DNA from 2 places in the Vibrio harveyi genome. Region 1 is predicted to be linked to the other one. Evidence: predicted binding sites of a transcription regulator. Region 1 holds the regulator's gene; the other holds the start of a gene.
What was found. Region 1 encodes PurR, which represses purine synthesis genes. Its sites were predicted from a motif close to TNANGNAAACGTTTNCNTNA; they were not measured.
Positions count from the first base shown of each region.

Region 2: the regulator PurR is predicted to act here: its motif matches at 4,004-4,023, upstream of purM (phosphoribosylformylglycinamidine cyclo-ligase).

Region 1 covers NZ_CP125875.1:1,989,533-1,997,261, reverse strand. The annotation lists gene QMY49_RS09565 (putative signal transducing protein) at 1-119, opposite strand, end outside; gene QMY49_RS09560 (TVP38/TMEM64 family protein) at 119-808, opposite strand; gene QMY49_RS09555 (TfoX/Sxy family DNA transformation protein) at 929-1,519, opposite strand; cyclic di-GMP riboswitch class I at 1,636-1,725, opposite strand; gene purR (HTH-type transcriptional repressor PurR) at 2,004-3,008, opposite strand; gene torD (molecular chaperone TorD) at 3,455-4,102, opposite strand; gene torR (two-component system response regulator TorR) at 4,336-5,049, shown strand; gene elyC (envelope biogenesis factor ElyC) at 5,131-5,922, opposite strand; gene cmoM (tRNA uridine 5-oxyacetic acid(34) methyltransferase CmoM) at 6,037-6,828, shown strand; gene mukF (chromosome partition protein MukF) at 6,831-7,729, shown strand, end outside.
Region 2 covers NZ_CP125875.1:505,767-513,495, forward strand. The annotation lists gene lpcA (D-sedoheptulose 7-phosphate isomerase) at 1-547, shown strand, start outside; gene QMY49_RS02340 (class II glutamine amidotransferase) at 609-1,454, shown strand; gene purN (phosphoribosylglycinamide formyltransferase) at 1,852-2,490, opposite strand; gene purM (phosphoribosylformylglycinamidine cyclo-ligase) at 2,899-3,939, opposite strand; gene upp (uracil phosphoribosyltransferase) at 4,119-4,745, shown strand; gene QMY49_RS02360 (uracil-xanthine permease family protein) at 4,884-6,137, opposite strand; gene QMY49_RS02365 (DUF2066 domain-containing protein) at 6,374-7,669, shown strand.

The DNA.
Region 1 (7,729 bases):
AGCTCTCCCTTCAATCCGAACATGCCTTCACCTCGCACTTCGCAGGCTATTTGCTCGGTTTTAAGAAGCTCACAAACGATATGAGCTTCAGCCGGATTTTTAGCGATGTATATTTTCATTAAGCGTTTCCATTCTGTACTTGTGCAGGGCGAACCTTATTCATAACCCATTTAGCGATAATAGGGAACAAACCAAGTAGAGCAAACGATGCTAATACGGTTGGTGACACAATTCCAGAAAGACTATCAATGGTTGCTAGCTGTGTACCTGCATTCAGATAAACCGCAGTGCCGGGCAACATACCAATTTGGCTTGTTAAGTAGAATCGAGCAATAGTCATTGGTGTTAGACCCATTAACAAGTTGATTAGGAAAAATGGAAAAACAGGGATTAAGCGTAGCGAAAACAGGTAAAATGCGCCGTCTTTTTCTACACCCTGGTTGATCGCACCTAGCTTGTTTCCAAACTTACTCTGTACCCATTCCCTCAATAGGTAACGGCTGCTTAAAAAAGCGATCGTTGCACCGATTGTGCTGGCAAAAGAAACCAGCAGCAAACTTGTCCAGAAACCAAATAGCGCCGCACCAAGCAAAGTCACCACTGCTGCGCCTGGAATCGAAAACGCAGTGATGGCAATGTAAGCAAAGAAATAAGTGGCAGCAGCGAATACGAAGTTTTCGCTAATAAAAGTGTTCAACGCTTCTTGTTGCGCCTTCGCGTTTTCTAGCGTTAGGTATTGACCAAAATTCACGCCTAAAAAGATAATCGTCGCGAGTAGGATCAGTCCTAAAATCAGTTTCTTATTCATATCAATAGCTCCGTTTGGCTTCTTAGATAATAAGACAGAATGGGGCAATAAAAAATTTCAAAAAAAAACCGCAGTTTGAAAACTGCGGCTTTTACTCAATGTCATGCTGATATAAATGCTTTAGGAAAGAGCACTCATCAATTCTTCTCGACGAGACTGAGGTACGACACTCCAATGTGTGCCTTTGATTGCACCTTCTAACGCCCAGAGCAGTTCAAGGCTTACCGTAGAGGCATGCGTATCTTGGATTGCTTTGTATGCGTTTAGCGCGCCTTCTGCTTCAAGTTGCTCTACAGAGTCAATGCCCGCTTTCTTGAGCATACGCTCAGTTGCTAGACGCAGGTTAGGTAGATCTTTCAATCGATTAGGCTTGGTGCTTGCTTGTTGTTTTTTCTCTTGCTTAGCAGTCTCGAGGGATTGCTTGGCAACTTCAATCAAGCGGTCGGTTGTGTCCCAAAGATCATCAGAAATTGCATAGTATTTCGTAACGACTGGGAAACCACGTTTCTTGTAGACGTACGGTTTTAGTCCTTGAGTCTCGAAGTCAGATGAAGTTTGTTGGTCAGCTCGAATATGAAGTTGATTGTTTACGACAAGCGCAAACATCGTTTCATCGGCGAAGAGCCCAAAACCACCAAACATTGAGCGCGACTTGATATTACCAAGTGCCTCAAACAGCTTCATTGAGTCTTTGAGTATCGGTTTATCCATGGTGTGTTATCTCGGTGTAATTAATATTACGCCACCAAAAATCAGGTCCGAGAGATTAGCAAATGCATGCAGACACAATGTCATTAAAGGGTAAACTCACTTAATGCATATTTGCCATCGGTAACCCCGCTACCTTCCATCTAATAAGATGGTTCAGGCCGGAGGCTTTGCGTCCCACCCTTTCGGATGGTTTGCCCTGTGCGTGACTCTTTGAGGATACTTCGTATATTGAATTAACATCACGTTTCAAACGTTGAAGTGTGATCTTGGTTCAGTTAATAGTGGTAATTTGATGTGTAAAGTTTCATATGCTGGAATGTATAATTGTAATACAAAAGGTCTATCAAGGATATGTGCTACCTTGAGTTAAAACAGCAACTTATCTTCGTTCTTTAAATTATTTTTCTGATGAAATGTCCAAAAAAGTTATTTTTAGGCAATAAAAAAGCGCCCCTAGGAGCGCTTTATAAAATCAAGTGAGAGATCAGTTCAATTTCTTAACTGTATTACGCACAACGATCTCTGGTTGCATTTCGAAAACACGCTTCTCATGCTCTTTATCTTTGATGCGCTCAAGTAGGATCTCAAATGCATTTTTACCCACACGACGTTTTGGTTGGTGAATCGTCGTTAGCGGTGGAGAGAAGTACTCAGCAAGTTCGATATTGTCGTAACCGATAACAGAAATATCGTCTGGTACTTTGATACCGTTTTGTTGTAGGCGGCTCATCAAGCCAAGAGCCATAGTGTCATTGAAACAGAAAACAGCGGTTGGACGTTTGTCCATAGCACTGATGTTATCTGCAGCTAAGACAGCCGTGTCACACTCAAAGTTGCCTTCAAGAATCCAATCTTCGTTAACGGCTAGATTTGCTTCAGCCATCGCACGACGGTAACCCGCAATACGTTCTTGGCAAGCTGCTTTTTCGAAGTGACCGCTCAGACAAGCAATATCAGTATGACCATTGTCGATCAGGTATTTTGTTGCGATGTAACCGCCTTCTTCTGAGTTATCGATGATCTTGTCTGCTTGTGAGCTTTCAGGACCCCAATCCATGACAACTTTAGGAATATCTGAATGACGGTCAAGCATCTCTTTTAGCTCTTCCGTAAGGTCAGAACACATTACTAGAATGCCATCTACACGTTTCTCAGCTAGCATGCGGATGTAGTCACGTTGCTTCTCGTAAATACCGCCCGTGTTACATAGGATCAGAGTGTAACCTTGACGGTAACAGTAGCTCTCAACGCCGTCGATTACTTCAGAGAAGAATAGGTTGGTAGATTGAGTAACTAACATACCGATGGTACGAGTTGAGTTGCATTTTAAACTGCGCGCAACGGCACTTGGTGCGTAATTAAGTTCATCCACCGCTTTCATTACTTTTTCTTGAGTTGCTTCAGCAACAAAGCGAGTTTTATTAATTACGTGCGAAACCGTAGTGGTAGAAACGCCGGCTAAGCGAGCAACGTCTTTAATAGTGGCCATAAATGATGTCCTGTATCGAGCTACTGTAAATACCGTAGTGAAGACAACCATACGCTTAGGGTCTTGCGCAAACCGAGCAACTGCGAATAGGGGCATTGCTGAGATATTTGGCAGCGGTTGTTCCGAAATCGGTATAAAAAGGTTTGTAGCAACATTTATCGCTGAGTCTCATATTCCTTTCTTATATAAGTGAGGAATTGGTCAGCAATCCTGTTAAGAAAACACAAAAACCGCTTTATTTCAGCGGTTTACATATAAATCATATTTAATCGTTTGCGCTCACATTTTAGACTGATGCGAGCAAGCTGGCAATATTCTAGGCAGTTGTTTTGTGCCCCTGAGGTCACATTTTAACGGCTAAATTGATTGTATTTCTCTGTGCCAGATTAAAAACAAACGAATAAAATAGGGAGTCTGAATGACAGACTCCCCAAAATAGGTGGCAATTATTCACCAAGAAGGTAGGTGCTGTCCAGTTTACAAAATGCAATTAATAGTTGCGTAACGCTAATGTAGAAGCCAAATTCGTCGAATTGCTTACATTTAGCAGCAAACTGTGGCAGCCAAGTCATAAGGTGTTGTTGGATGAACTCGTTCTGTTTTCCGAACGCTTCTTCCATATGTTTATCTTGCTCTAGTTCGTTCGAGCGGATAATCATGTTGCCTAGAAAATCTAGCTCGACCGCTAAGTGGTCCGCTGGTTCTTTCAGATTTTCGTCCACTTGCACGCCAAAGTCTGCCATCAGTTTTTCCATCTCTTCTGCTGGCTTATCATTTAATAAACCAGATTCGCCGATGTACATTGAAGCATAAGGCAGTGCGCCGTGCTTTTCTGTTTTTAGAAAGAGTTCACAGAAGTCCGCTGCTAATTCTAACTGAGCGTCTTCACGGTCTTGTAAACGGTTGAGTGCATCAACAAGGGTATCAACAGCTGGTTTTAGTGATTCGTTTTCACCAAGACCCGCTAAAAAGCTTCGAATTTCAACACTGTGGTAGGTTTCTAGTTCTTTCTCTGTCAGTTCTTTTGCGAACAGGCTAGAAAACCACCAATAGATTTCTGCGCGTTTCTCGTTAAAAGCTTTCACTTCTTGCATTTTTTTGCTCCTGAATGGTTATCCCTTAAGTGTAAACAATTAAGATGAATAGCAGTAACTATAATTGTTATGCATTATTGGAAAATATGCGTATTTGTGAATGGCTGTAAATAAGCTTGCTTTGAATCAATAAAATCGCAAAATCTTGCTTTTTAATGTATCTATGACTAGAAATGTTACTAGTTATGAATAGAATACGTCTTGGAAAATAAAAAAGACAGAAAGTGGTGTAAATGAGCTATCACGTATTAGTCGTAGAAGATGATGTTGTAACTCGCAGTAAGCTCGCGGGCTATTTCCAAAATGAAGGTTACAAAGTCAGTGAAGCAGAAAGCGGCGCAGAGATGCGCGAAGTGCTTCAAGGCGGTGATGTTGACCTAATCATGCTGGATATTAACCTGCCTGGCGAAGACGGCCTTATGCTTACGCGTGAATTACGCAGCCAATCAGATATCGGCATCATATTAGTGACAGGACGCACGGATAGCATTGACAAAATCGTTGGTCTAGAAATGGGCGCAGACGATTATGTGACAAAGCCTTTTGAACTAAGGGAATTATTGGTTCGCGTGAAGAACTTGCTATGGCGCATCTCTGCGGCACGCAGCGGTTCTCAAAAAGCAGCGAACGACACTAATGAAGAACACATTGTGCGCTTCGGTGAGTGGACGTTTGATATTCAGCGTCGAGCTCTAAGCCGTAATGGTGAGCCAGTGAAACTAACCAAAGCTGAATACGAGTTATTGGTTGCACTGTCCTCGTACCCAAATCAGGTACTAAGCCGCGAGCGTATTTTGAATATGATCAGCCACCGAGTGGATGCGCCAAATGATCGTACGATTGACGTACTGATTCGCCGCATGCGCGCTAAGATGGAGTTTGATCCTAAGAACCCACAAATCTTTGTGACGGTTCACGGTGAAGGCTACATGTTTGCTGGTGATTAAATCATACCTAAAGAAAAAAGGAGAGCATTGGCTCTCCTTTTTTGTTTCCGCAATTTGACCACTGAATCGTTTTTAAGTGTTTTATGGTTGTTCTACTTCAACCATTGGTGTTTGACCTACGTTATCACGCAACTTTTGCCACAACCCACCTAAATACTCATGCCAATACAATTCGGTTTGTTCTAAGTAACGAGCTTTCGGAGTGTACTTTTGCCATGGCTGTTCAATGTCATCAATTGCCATAAAGTTGGTTGGCGCAGGGATTGGCTTGATACCTGCAGCATTAAACTCGTACAAAGCACGCTTCATATGGCTTGCTGAGGTTACCAGCACAATGTCTTTTTGCTTCACAAAGGCAGCGGCTTGGCGGGCTTCTTCCCATGTGTCTTTAGCGTCTTCGAGAAGGATGATGTCGGACTTTGCGACACCAAGAGAAAGTGCCACGTTAGCCATCATGCGCGCATGACTGATTTCAGATCCACCTGCATAACCGGACAAAATTAACTTAGCGCCAGGGTACATACGTAAAATACGGATGCCCTCGGTAAGGCGCATTAGCGCTGTACGGCTTAGTTGAGAAGTTGGTGGGATCTCATCATCGACGACATGACCATTACCAAGCACCATGACATAGTCAATGCTACCTGATACAGGTAAAAACGCTTTGTACTCGCGCTCAAGAGGCATCAGAAGCTTGGTTGAAACAGGTTGGAAGGCAACGAGGAAAATGCCGACAAAAGAGAATAGAACAACAAAGCAGCCAGTTTTACGTTTCGTGGTAAAACTAATGAGAGCAAGACCTAACAAGCCTATGATTAGCAATGCCGGAAGCGGCATTAACAAGGCTGACATTACTTTTTTCAGCTCAAACATACATAAATAGTCCGAAAAAACATCAATTGATAATAAAAATGAGGATAACCCTCTTTATTCCTGCTTTCCTTGTGACAGAATAGCGGCACAATCCGTTATGATAACTCAGCAGAAGTGACAGAAGACCGCAATTTCGACGATATCGCCCACAAATTTGCAAAAAATATTTACGGCTCCGATAAAGGGGAGATCCGACAAATCATTGTGTGGGAAGATTTTCTACAGATTCTAAGTGAATTAGACGCCGACCATCAAGCATTACAAGTCCTTGATGCTGGTGGTGGTTTAGCACAAATGTCGCAAAAGCTTGCTAAGCTCGGACATCATGTCGCTTTGTGTGATCTATCTTCGGAAATGCTGCAACTAGCAAAGAAGGATATTGAAAAAAACGGTTTGCTTGAGCAGTATCGCCTGATTCATTCGCCTGTCCAATCCATTGGTGAACACATGGAAGCGCAGGTGGATCTTGTCATGTTCCATGCCGTTATGGAGTGGTTGGTTGATCCGAAAACCGCACTTGAAACGCTTTTGGAGCAGGTCAAACCGGGGGGCATCGCTTCGGTTATGTTCTATAACCACCACGGCTTGGTCTATAAAAATGTGGTTTGTGGCAACATTCCTCATGTTTTAGACGGCATGCCTCACCGAAAAAGATTTAAACTACAGCCACAAAAAGGGCTAAAACCTGAAGAGGTTTATCAATGGATAGAAGATTCTGGTTTTAGTATTTGTGGTAAATCTGGTATTCGTTCATTCAGTGATTACATAGGTAATATGCAATACATGGGCGATTACGAGTTTGAAGATGTGTTGGCGCTAGAAAAACAACTTTGTCGACAAGAGCCATACCTCTCATTAGGCCGCTATATTCATGTGTGGGCTAAGAAGAACGATAAACAGGAATAACGATGAGTGAGATGACTCTCAATGCTGCAGAGCAACCAATCGATGAGTTGGTTGGCTGGGTAAAGCAGCACGATTTCTCGTTGAACCTGACCACTGAGCGACTGGCATTTTTGATTGCTATCGCTGTATTAAGTAATGAAAGGTTCGATGAAGAATTGGGTGAAGGTGAATTGCACGACGCATTTGCCATCGTCACTCGACTTTTTGATGAGACGGGAGAAGCTTCGGCTTTCCGTGCGAACAATGCCATTAACGAGATGGTTAAGCAGCGTCTTATGAGCCGTTTTGTCAGTGAGATTACTGACGGAGCGAGCATTTACCGCTTGTCGCCATTAGCGATAGGAATTACCGACTACTACGTGCGCCATCGTGAGTTCTCGAAACTGCGCCTTTCTATTCAGTTGTCTATGGTCGCTGATGAAATGGCGAAAGCGATTGAAGCGGCACAAAAAGGTGGCACTTCGGGCCACTGGAAGAAGAACGTGTACGGGATATTGAAATATTCTGTAGGCGAAATCTTCGATCAAATTGATCTCAACCAACGTGTGATGGATGAGCAGCAACAATCTGTGAAACAACAGATTGCTGACCTGCTTAACAAAGACTGGCGTGAAGCAATCAACAACTGTGAAGCGCTTCTGTCAGAAACATCAAGCACGTTGCGTGAACTTCAAGATACGCTGCAAGCTGCCAGTGATGAACTGCAAACTCAGATCCTAGACATTCAAGAGATTGTCTATGGTGACCCTGAGCTTGAGTTTATCGAAGAAGCCTTGTTTGGTCTTCAGATGAAACTGGACCGAATCACAAGCTGGGGTCAGCAAGCGATCGACCTTTGGATTGGCTACGACCGACACGTACACAAGTTCATCCGTACTGCAATTGATATGGATAAGAACCG
Region 2 (7,729 bases), 1.5 Mb from region 1:
AAACGAAGCTGCTGAAGTTCTGAACAAGTTTTTAAGTGATGATCACAACATCGCGCAAATCGAAGCAGCAGCGAAAATGATTGCTGATTCTTTCAAGCAAGACGGTAAAGTTCTGTCGTGTGGTAACGGTGGTTCGCACTGCGACTCAATGCATTTTGCAGAAGAGCTAACAGGTCGCTACCGTGAAAACCGTCCAGGTTATGCTGGCATCGCTATTTCAGATCCAAGCCACCTTTCTTGCGTAAGTAACGACTTTGGCTATGACTTTGTCTTCTCACGTTATGTAGAAGCAGTGGGTCGCAAAGGTGATGTTCTGTTCGGTCTATCGACTTCTGGTAACTCAGGTAACATCTTAAAAGCGATTGAAGCAGCCCAAGCAAAAGGCATGAAGACGATTGCGCTAACGGGTAAAGATGGCGGTAAGATGGCCGGTCTTGCAGACATCGAGATCCGCGTACCGCATTTCGGTTATGCAGACCGTATCCAAGAAGTACACATCAAGATCATTCACATCATTATTCAATTGATCGAAAAAGAGATGGAATAAGATTTACAACTAAGCTGAATGATGGCTTAGTTGTGTTTTAAGGTAAGGAGTTCGTTAAACCATGTGTGAATTGCTCGGCATGAGCGCAAATGTTCCAACCGATATTTGTTTCAGTTTTACTGGATTGATGCAGCGCGGTGGTCGTACTGGTCCGCATCGTGATGGTTGGGGAATCACTTTTTATGAAGGAAAGGGATTCCGCACTTTCAAAGATCCAAACCCAAGTTGTGACTCAAAGATTGCTGAATTAGTGCAAAACTACCCGATAAAAAGTCGCGCAGTAGTGAGTCATATTCGTCAAGCTAACCGAGGTGGTGTGAATCTGGAAAACACCCATCCGTTTACGCGTGAGCTTTGGGGGCGTTACTGGACTTTTGCACACAATGGTCAGCTGACCGATTACCAAGATTTGTACACAGGGCGTCACCGTCCGGTAGGGCAAACTGACAGTGAAATGGCATTTTGCTGGCTATTAAAGCAGATGGAAGATAAGTATCCTGAGCCTCCTCAGGATATGGAAGCGGTCTTTATCTATGTCGCTGAATGTTGCGACAAGCTAAAAGAGAAAGGCGTGTTCAACATGCTGCTCAGCGACGGTGAGTTTGTGATGACTTACTGTACCAACCATTTGTATTGGATTACCCGTCGAGCTCCATTTGGCAAGGCTGCTCTGTTGGATGAAGATGTAGAAATCAACTTCCAAGAAGAGACGACACCAAATGATGTGGTTTCTGTGATTGCAACTCAGCCGCTTACTGGCAATGAAACATGGCATCGTATGAAGCCGGGCGAGTACGGTTTGTTTCACGTTGGGGAATTGGTATTGAACAATGCCAAAGCTCTGGAAGATGTTCCATTTGCTGCACCGAAGCCAGGTAACCAAGCGCCAACTGAGCCGCTGGAGTGATGGTTTTTTGCGATGAATATCTAAATAAAGCTCGCTTAATCGCGAGCTTTATTTTTATGCGTCTTAAACCGAAGGCGGGTACAGATGAGCATTCTTACTTCCTAGCGTATTGATAATAGATTCCTAGTCTCGCTAAGGCTCGCTGGAATGACGTAAATGATTGAAGTGAAATTGATTTTTCTTTGCCTGCAGCGTCATTCTGAACGACGAGGAACGAGTCAGATTCAGAATCTACTATCCGAGTGTTGTATTGCTAAGGTGGTGTCAGGGACTTTTTAGGTTGTTAGTTTTGGTTTCTAGTTTGACAACGGCTTCATTGAGCCAAGCTTATAAGATTTAAAATAACAAAAGGCAGCCTGATGGCTGCCTTTTTGCGTTTGGAATTTGGTATTCAGAATTACTCGTCAGCGTAGCCGTGTTCACCAAGCTCAAAACCATCAAGAAATGCTTTGCCATCTTTCATGGTTAAGCGCTCTTCTACTAACCACTTAGTCACCATTGGGTAGATCTTGTGCTCTTGAGTTTGAACGCGAGCGGCTAGAGTATCGGCATCGTCGTCTTCAAATACTGGCACTTTTGCTTGCAATACCACAGGTCCGCCGTCTAATTCTTCTGTCACAAAGTGAACACTGGTGCCGTGTTCTTTGTCGCCTGCATCAATCGCGCGCTGGTGGGTGTGTAACCCCGGGTACTTTGGCAGAAGAGAGGGGTGGATGTTGATCATCTTGCCCAGATAGTGGGAAACAAACGCGCTGCTCAAAATACGCATGTAGCCTGCGAGCACAATGACGTCTGGTTGGTACTCATCGATTTGCTGCATCAGTTCAGCATCAAAGTCTTCGCGTGAATCAAATGCTTTTGGATCGACAAAATGGTCGTTCACATCAAACTGCTTTGCACGTTCTAAACCATAAGCGTCAGCTTTGTTGGAGAATACGGCTGCGACTTGTGCATTTGGCATGTTGTCTTCGCAAGCTTCCAAGATAGCTTGCAGGTTACTGCCGTTACCTGAAATGAGGACCACTATGTTTTTCATGATATTGAGACTGCCTTGATACTGTAGGTTTGACGTGCGTAATTGCTAAATTACCTACTATTAGAATGGTTTTCGATGTTCCAGATAGCAGAATGAGGACTATATCCCCAAATGACTTCATTAGGCTGGATTCAGAGCTTTGTCACCAATTCTAATTCAAGGAAAACAACGCAGTGGAATAGTAAGCTCTTTCCAAGTTGTTTGACGATGAAATCGTATTGGTGACATGCTCCCGAAGGGCGAGCTGTATTGGCTTGTATACTTTGTTAACGATTTTTGATTTAGAACCACTAGATCTTCAAATCGTTGTCGCGCCTACAAACCAATTCATTCTCGCTGAACCAGCATTTAGAAGTTATTTGGGGATAACATCCCCATTCTTTTTATTTTTTGAGCTTGATTCGCAAGTTATTGGATTTCAACTTGCTCTTCATTGGCTTCTGCTTGAGCAATTTCACCAATCACCCATGCGTTTTCGCCTTCTTCTTTAAGAAGTGCAACTGCTGCGTCCGCTTGGTCTTTTGGTAGTGCAACGACTAGACCAACACCACAGTTGAACGTACGGTACATCTCGTGTGTTTCAACGTTGCCTTTCTCTTGTAACCATTTGAAGATGATTGGCCATTCCCAACTGTTACCATCGATAACGGCTTTGGTTCCTTCAGGCAGTACGCGTGGAATGTTTTCCCAGAAACCACCACCAGTGATGTGAGAGATCGCGTGGATATCGTGTTTCTCAATCATCTTAAGTGCTGATTTGATGTAAATCTTAGTTGGTTCTAGAAGGTGTTCGCCAATAGTGCGACCTGCTAGCTCTTCGTTCTTATCTGCGCCAGAAACTTCTAGAATCTTACGGATAAGCGAGTAACCGTTCGAATGTGGACCGCTAGAGCCAACTGCGATAAGTGCATCACCAGCGGCTACTTTAGTACCATCAATCACATCTTCTTTTTCCACTACGCCAACACAGAAGCCTGCAACGTCGTAGTCTTCGCCTTCGTACATGCCTGGCATTTCAGCGGTTTCACCACCGATAAGTGCACAGCCTGCTTGAACACAGCCATCAGCGATACCAGAAACTACGTCTGCCGCTGTGTCTACATCCAGTTTGCCTGTCGCGTAGTAATCTAGGAAGAATAATGGCTCTGCACCTTGAACGATTAGATCGTTTACACACATTGCCACTAGGTCAACGCCAATAGTGTCGTGCTTGTTCATATCCAGCGCTAGGCGAAGTTTTGTACCAACACCGTCAGTACCAGAAACCAGTACAGGCTGTTTGTATTTAGTTGGTAGTTCACACAATGCGCCAAAACCGCCGATACCACCCATCACTTCAGGGCGACGAGTACGCTTAACCGCACCTTTAATACGATCTACAAGCGCGTTGCCTGCATCAATATCTACACCAGCGTCTTTATAGCTAAGAGAAGAGTTGTTACCACTCACAGGGAAGTCCTCGGTTTTTAAGTTGGATATGAAAACGGCGCTATTCTACCAGTGGTTAAATACAGATAGCAAACGTTTGCGTCGGTTTTTTTCTTTAGTGATCTATCCTGATATCCCTGCAAAAATCATGTATAATCTGAAGGTTTGTTTAAATATTGCCAATAAAGCCGGAGATGGAAATGAAAGTTGTTGAAGTTAAACACCCTCTAGTAAAACATAAAATCGGTCTAATGCGAGAAGGTGACATCAGCACGAAGCGTTTTCGTGAGTTAGCGACAGAAGTCGGTAGCCTACTTACTTACGAAGCGACTGCAGACTTTGAAACAGAGAAAGTAACCATTGAAGGTTGGAATGGTCCTGTAGAAGTTGACCAAATCAAGGGTAAAAAAGTAACAGTAGTGCCAATCTTGCGTGCAGGTCTAGGCATGATGGATGGTGTTCTAGAGCACATGCCAAGCGCGCGTATCAGTGTTGTTGGTATCTACCGCGATGAAGAAACACTAGAGCCAGTACCATACTTTAACAAGCTTGCTTCTAACATCGATGAGCGTATTGCTCTAGTTGTTGACCCAATGCTTGCAACAGGTGGTTCTATGATCGCGACTATCGACCTTCTAAAAGAGAAAGGTTGTCAGGCAATCAAAGTACTTGTTCTTGTCGCTGCTCCTGAAGGTATCGAAGCGCTAGAAAAAGCTCACCCAGACGTTGAGCTATACACAGCTGCAATCGATGAGAAGCTAAACGACAAAGGTTACATCGTTCCTGGTCTAGGTGACGCTGGTGACAAGATCTTCGGTACTAAATAAGCGTTATTGCTTTTACTGAATTGAATAAATAAAGGCTTGGTGAAAACCAAGCCTTTTTTGTCTCTGCTATGTGGAAGCTAGAAGTTAGATATGAAAGTGATAACCGCGCGACTCAAATCAATTAAGCCGCACGATAAATTACTTCGCGTTGTCTTCTTCCATCTGTGCATTATCCACCACGTGGTTTTCACCAAGATCGTGTGGTAGCACAAGGTTAAGAATGATAGCCACGATACCACACAGGCTCACACCTTGTAGGCTGAACTCGCCAATACCGAAAGCCATGCCACCGATACCAAATACCAGTGTTACTGCGACGATCACTAGGTTACGTGATTTGTGCAGGTCCACATTGTTTTTGATGAGCGTGTTTAGACCGACGGTTGCGATAGAACCGAACAATAGGATCATGATGCCACCCATAACCGGAACAGGGATCGTTTGTAGAATGGCTCCGAGCTTACCCACTAAGGCAAGTACGATTGCCGTGATCGCCGCCCATGTCATGATCACAGGGTTAAAGGCTTTAGTCAGCATCACTGCGCCCGTTACTTCGCTGTAAGTTGTATTTGGTGGAGCACCAACCATAGAAGCCGCAATTGTTGCCACCCCGTCACCCGCAATCGTGCGGTGAAGACCAGGTTTCTTGAGGTAGTTTTTACCCGTTACGTTTGAGATAGCCAGCATGTCTCCTACGTGCTCTACCGCTGGTGCAATCGCAACTGGGATCATGAATAAGATAGCGTTGATGTTAAACTCTGGCGCTGTGAAGTTTGGCATGGCTAGCCAAGCTGCTTGAGCTACTGGAGTGAAATCAACCACACCATAGAAAAGCGAAACAGAGTAACCCGCTAAGATACCGCCGACGATAGGCACCAGTTTTAGGAAGCCTTTCGCGAATACACTCAGTGCGATGGTCGTTAGCAATGACACTGCTGAAATGATAACTGCAGCATCACCATTTACGAGTTGGATGGCACCGTCACCGGTTTTACCTACCGCCATGTTTACTGCTGTTGGTGCCAAACCAAGACCAATGACCATAATCACCGGACCTACCACAACTGGTGGTAAAATTTTATGGATGAAGCCGACACCACGCACTTTGATCATCGCACCAAGCGCGACATAAACCAAACCCGCCGCCATTAAGCCGCCCATAGTCGCACCGATACCCCAAGTTTGGATACCGAACATAATAGGAGCAATAAACGCAAAAGAAGAGGCAAGGAAGATAGGAACGGAACGTTTAGTTATTAGTTGGAAAAGAAGAGTACCGACACCAGCACCAAACAGAGCAACGTTTGGGTCAAGGCCAGTAAGAAGTGGTACTAATACGAGAGCACCAAAAGCGACAAAGAGCATCTGAGCGCCTTGTAACGCGTTTTTCATAATAATTCCCTATTTCAAAGATACGCAGACAAATCCGGCGAATCTTATCATCTGGCAATCGATTGCAATGTTGCCTAGATCAAACTTTTGTGTGGATTTATAAGGTCGACGAATGTTTAGTTTCACTTACGTGTTTTAACTTGGTCAGAATACAGACAATTCACTCAGTACTCTTCTTGCTCACGGTTTGATAGTTGCTTATCATGCGGGTTCTTGTTCAGAGGATTATGAAAACTATGCGCTATTTAGCTCTCTTATTGATAGGTTGGTTGTCTCTGCCAGTTTATGCATTAACTCAGGTAGATATCTATCGTGCCGAAGTGGCGATCGACGGTGAGCAAAAAGACGGCGAAGAGCTCGCTCGTCAACAAGGTATGCAAGATGTGATTGTGCGTGCGACAGGTAGCCAATCTTCCCTTAGCAACCCGGTAATAAAGAAAGCAGTGGGTTCAAGTTCTCGCTACATTTCTCAGCTTGGTTATGGTCAGCTTGATGGTCAAAGCAGTTTAAAGATGCTGTTTAATAGTGGTCAGATTCGTTCACTACTGACTCAAGCGCAATTACCATTATGGTCTCCAAACCGTGCCAACATCTTAGTTTGGATGGTAGAAGAGCAGGGCTATGATCGTACGATCACTTGGGAGCATTCAGACTCAACCAGTGCTGCTGCACTGCGCGCTGCGGCTGAATCTCGAGGCCTACCAGTCACTATGCCTGTGGGGGACTTTGATGATGTTACGGGTGTGAACGTGTCTGATTTGTGGGGGGGCTTTGTAGACCCAATCAGCCAAGCGAGTCAGCGTTACCCTGTTGATGCTGTGCTAGTGGTGCGTGTGCAAGGCGATAAAATTCGCTGGACGCTATATGACCAATCACCAGCGCAACTTGCTCAGTCGCAACAGTCACCTCGCAGTGGCTCAGCGTCTGGTGCAAATGCAATCTCCGCCATGATGGGTGGTATCGCCGACTACTACGCGAAGAAGAGTGCTGTTGTGGTATCAAGCAAATCATCTGAAGCGATTGATGTGAAGGTATTAGATGTCGCATCAGCGGTGGACTTCTTTAATCTTGAGAACTCATTGACGAAGCTAAACTCAGTTGCGGGTACTGAAATCAAACGAATTCAAGGCAATCAAGTGACGTTAACGATTCACTTGTTGGCATCTCAACAAGCGTTTGAACAAGAAGCGTCTTCTATCCGTTCACTTGAGATTACCGAAGACCCGCTTGAGAATGTAGAGCCGTCAGCACCAGCCCAGCTTCCTGAGGAAGTTGCTCAACCAGCACAATTGCCAGCGGAAACAACAGAAGATCAAACCGCTCAAGTCGTTGAGCTCGATACGGCAACGGAAACAAATGTGGCAACTGAGCCGGCATCAATCACACCTGCTGTTGCACTACAACCAGCGCCAAAGCAGTACGATCTGATCTACAAATGGAATGCTCCAGTTCGCACGAAAGCCGAGCCAGTAGAACAAGATTCTGAAATCGCGCCAGTATTGGAAACGGATGTGGTTGAAAACCTAAGTTAAGGTTTATTCAAAACAAAAAAGAGTCGCTTAGTGCGACTCTTTTTTTTAGTGGTTCTATGG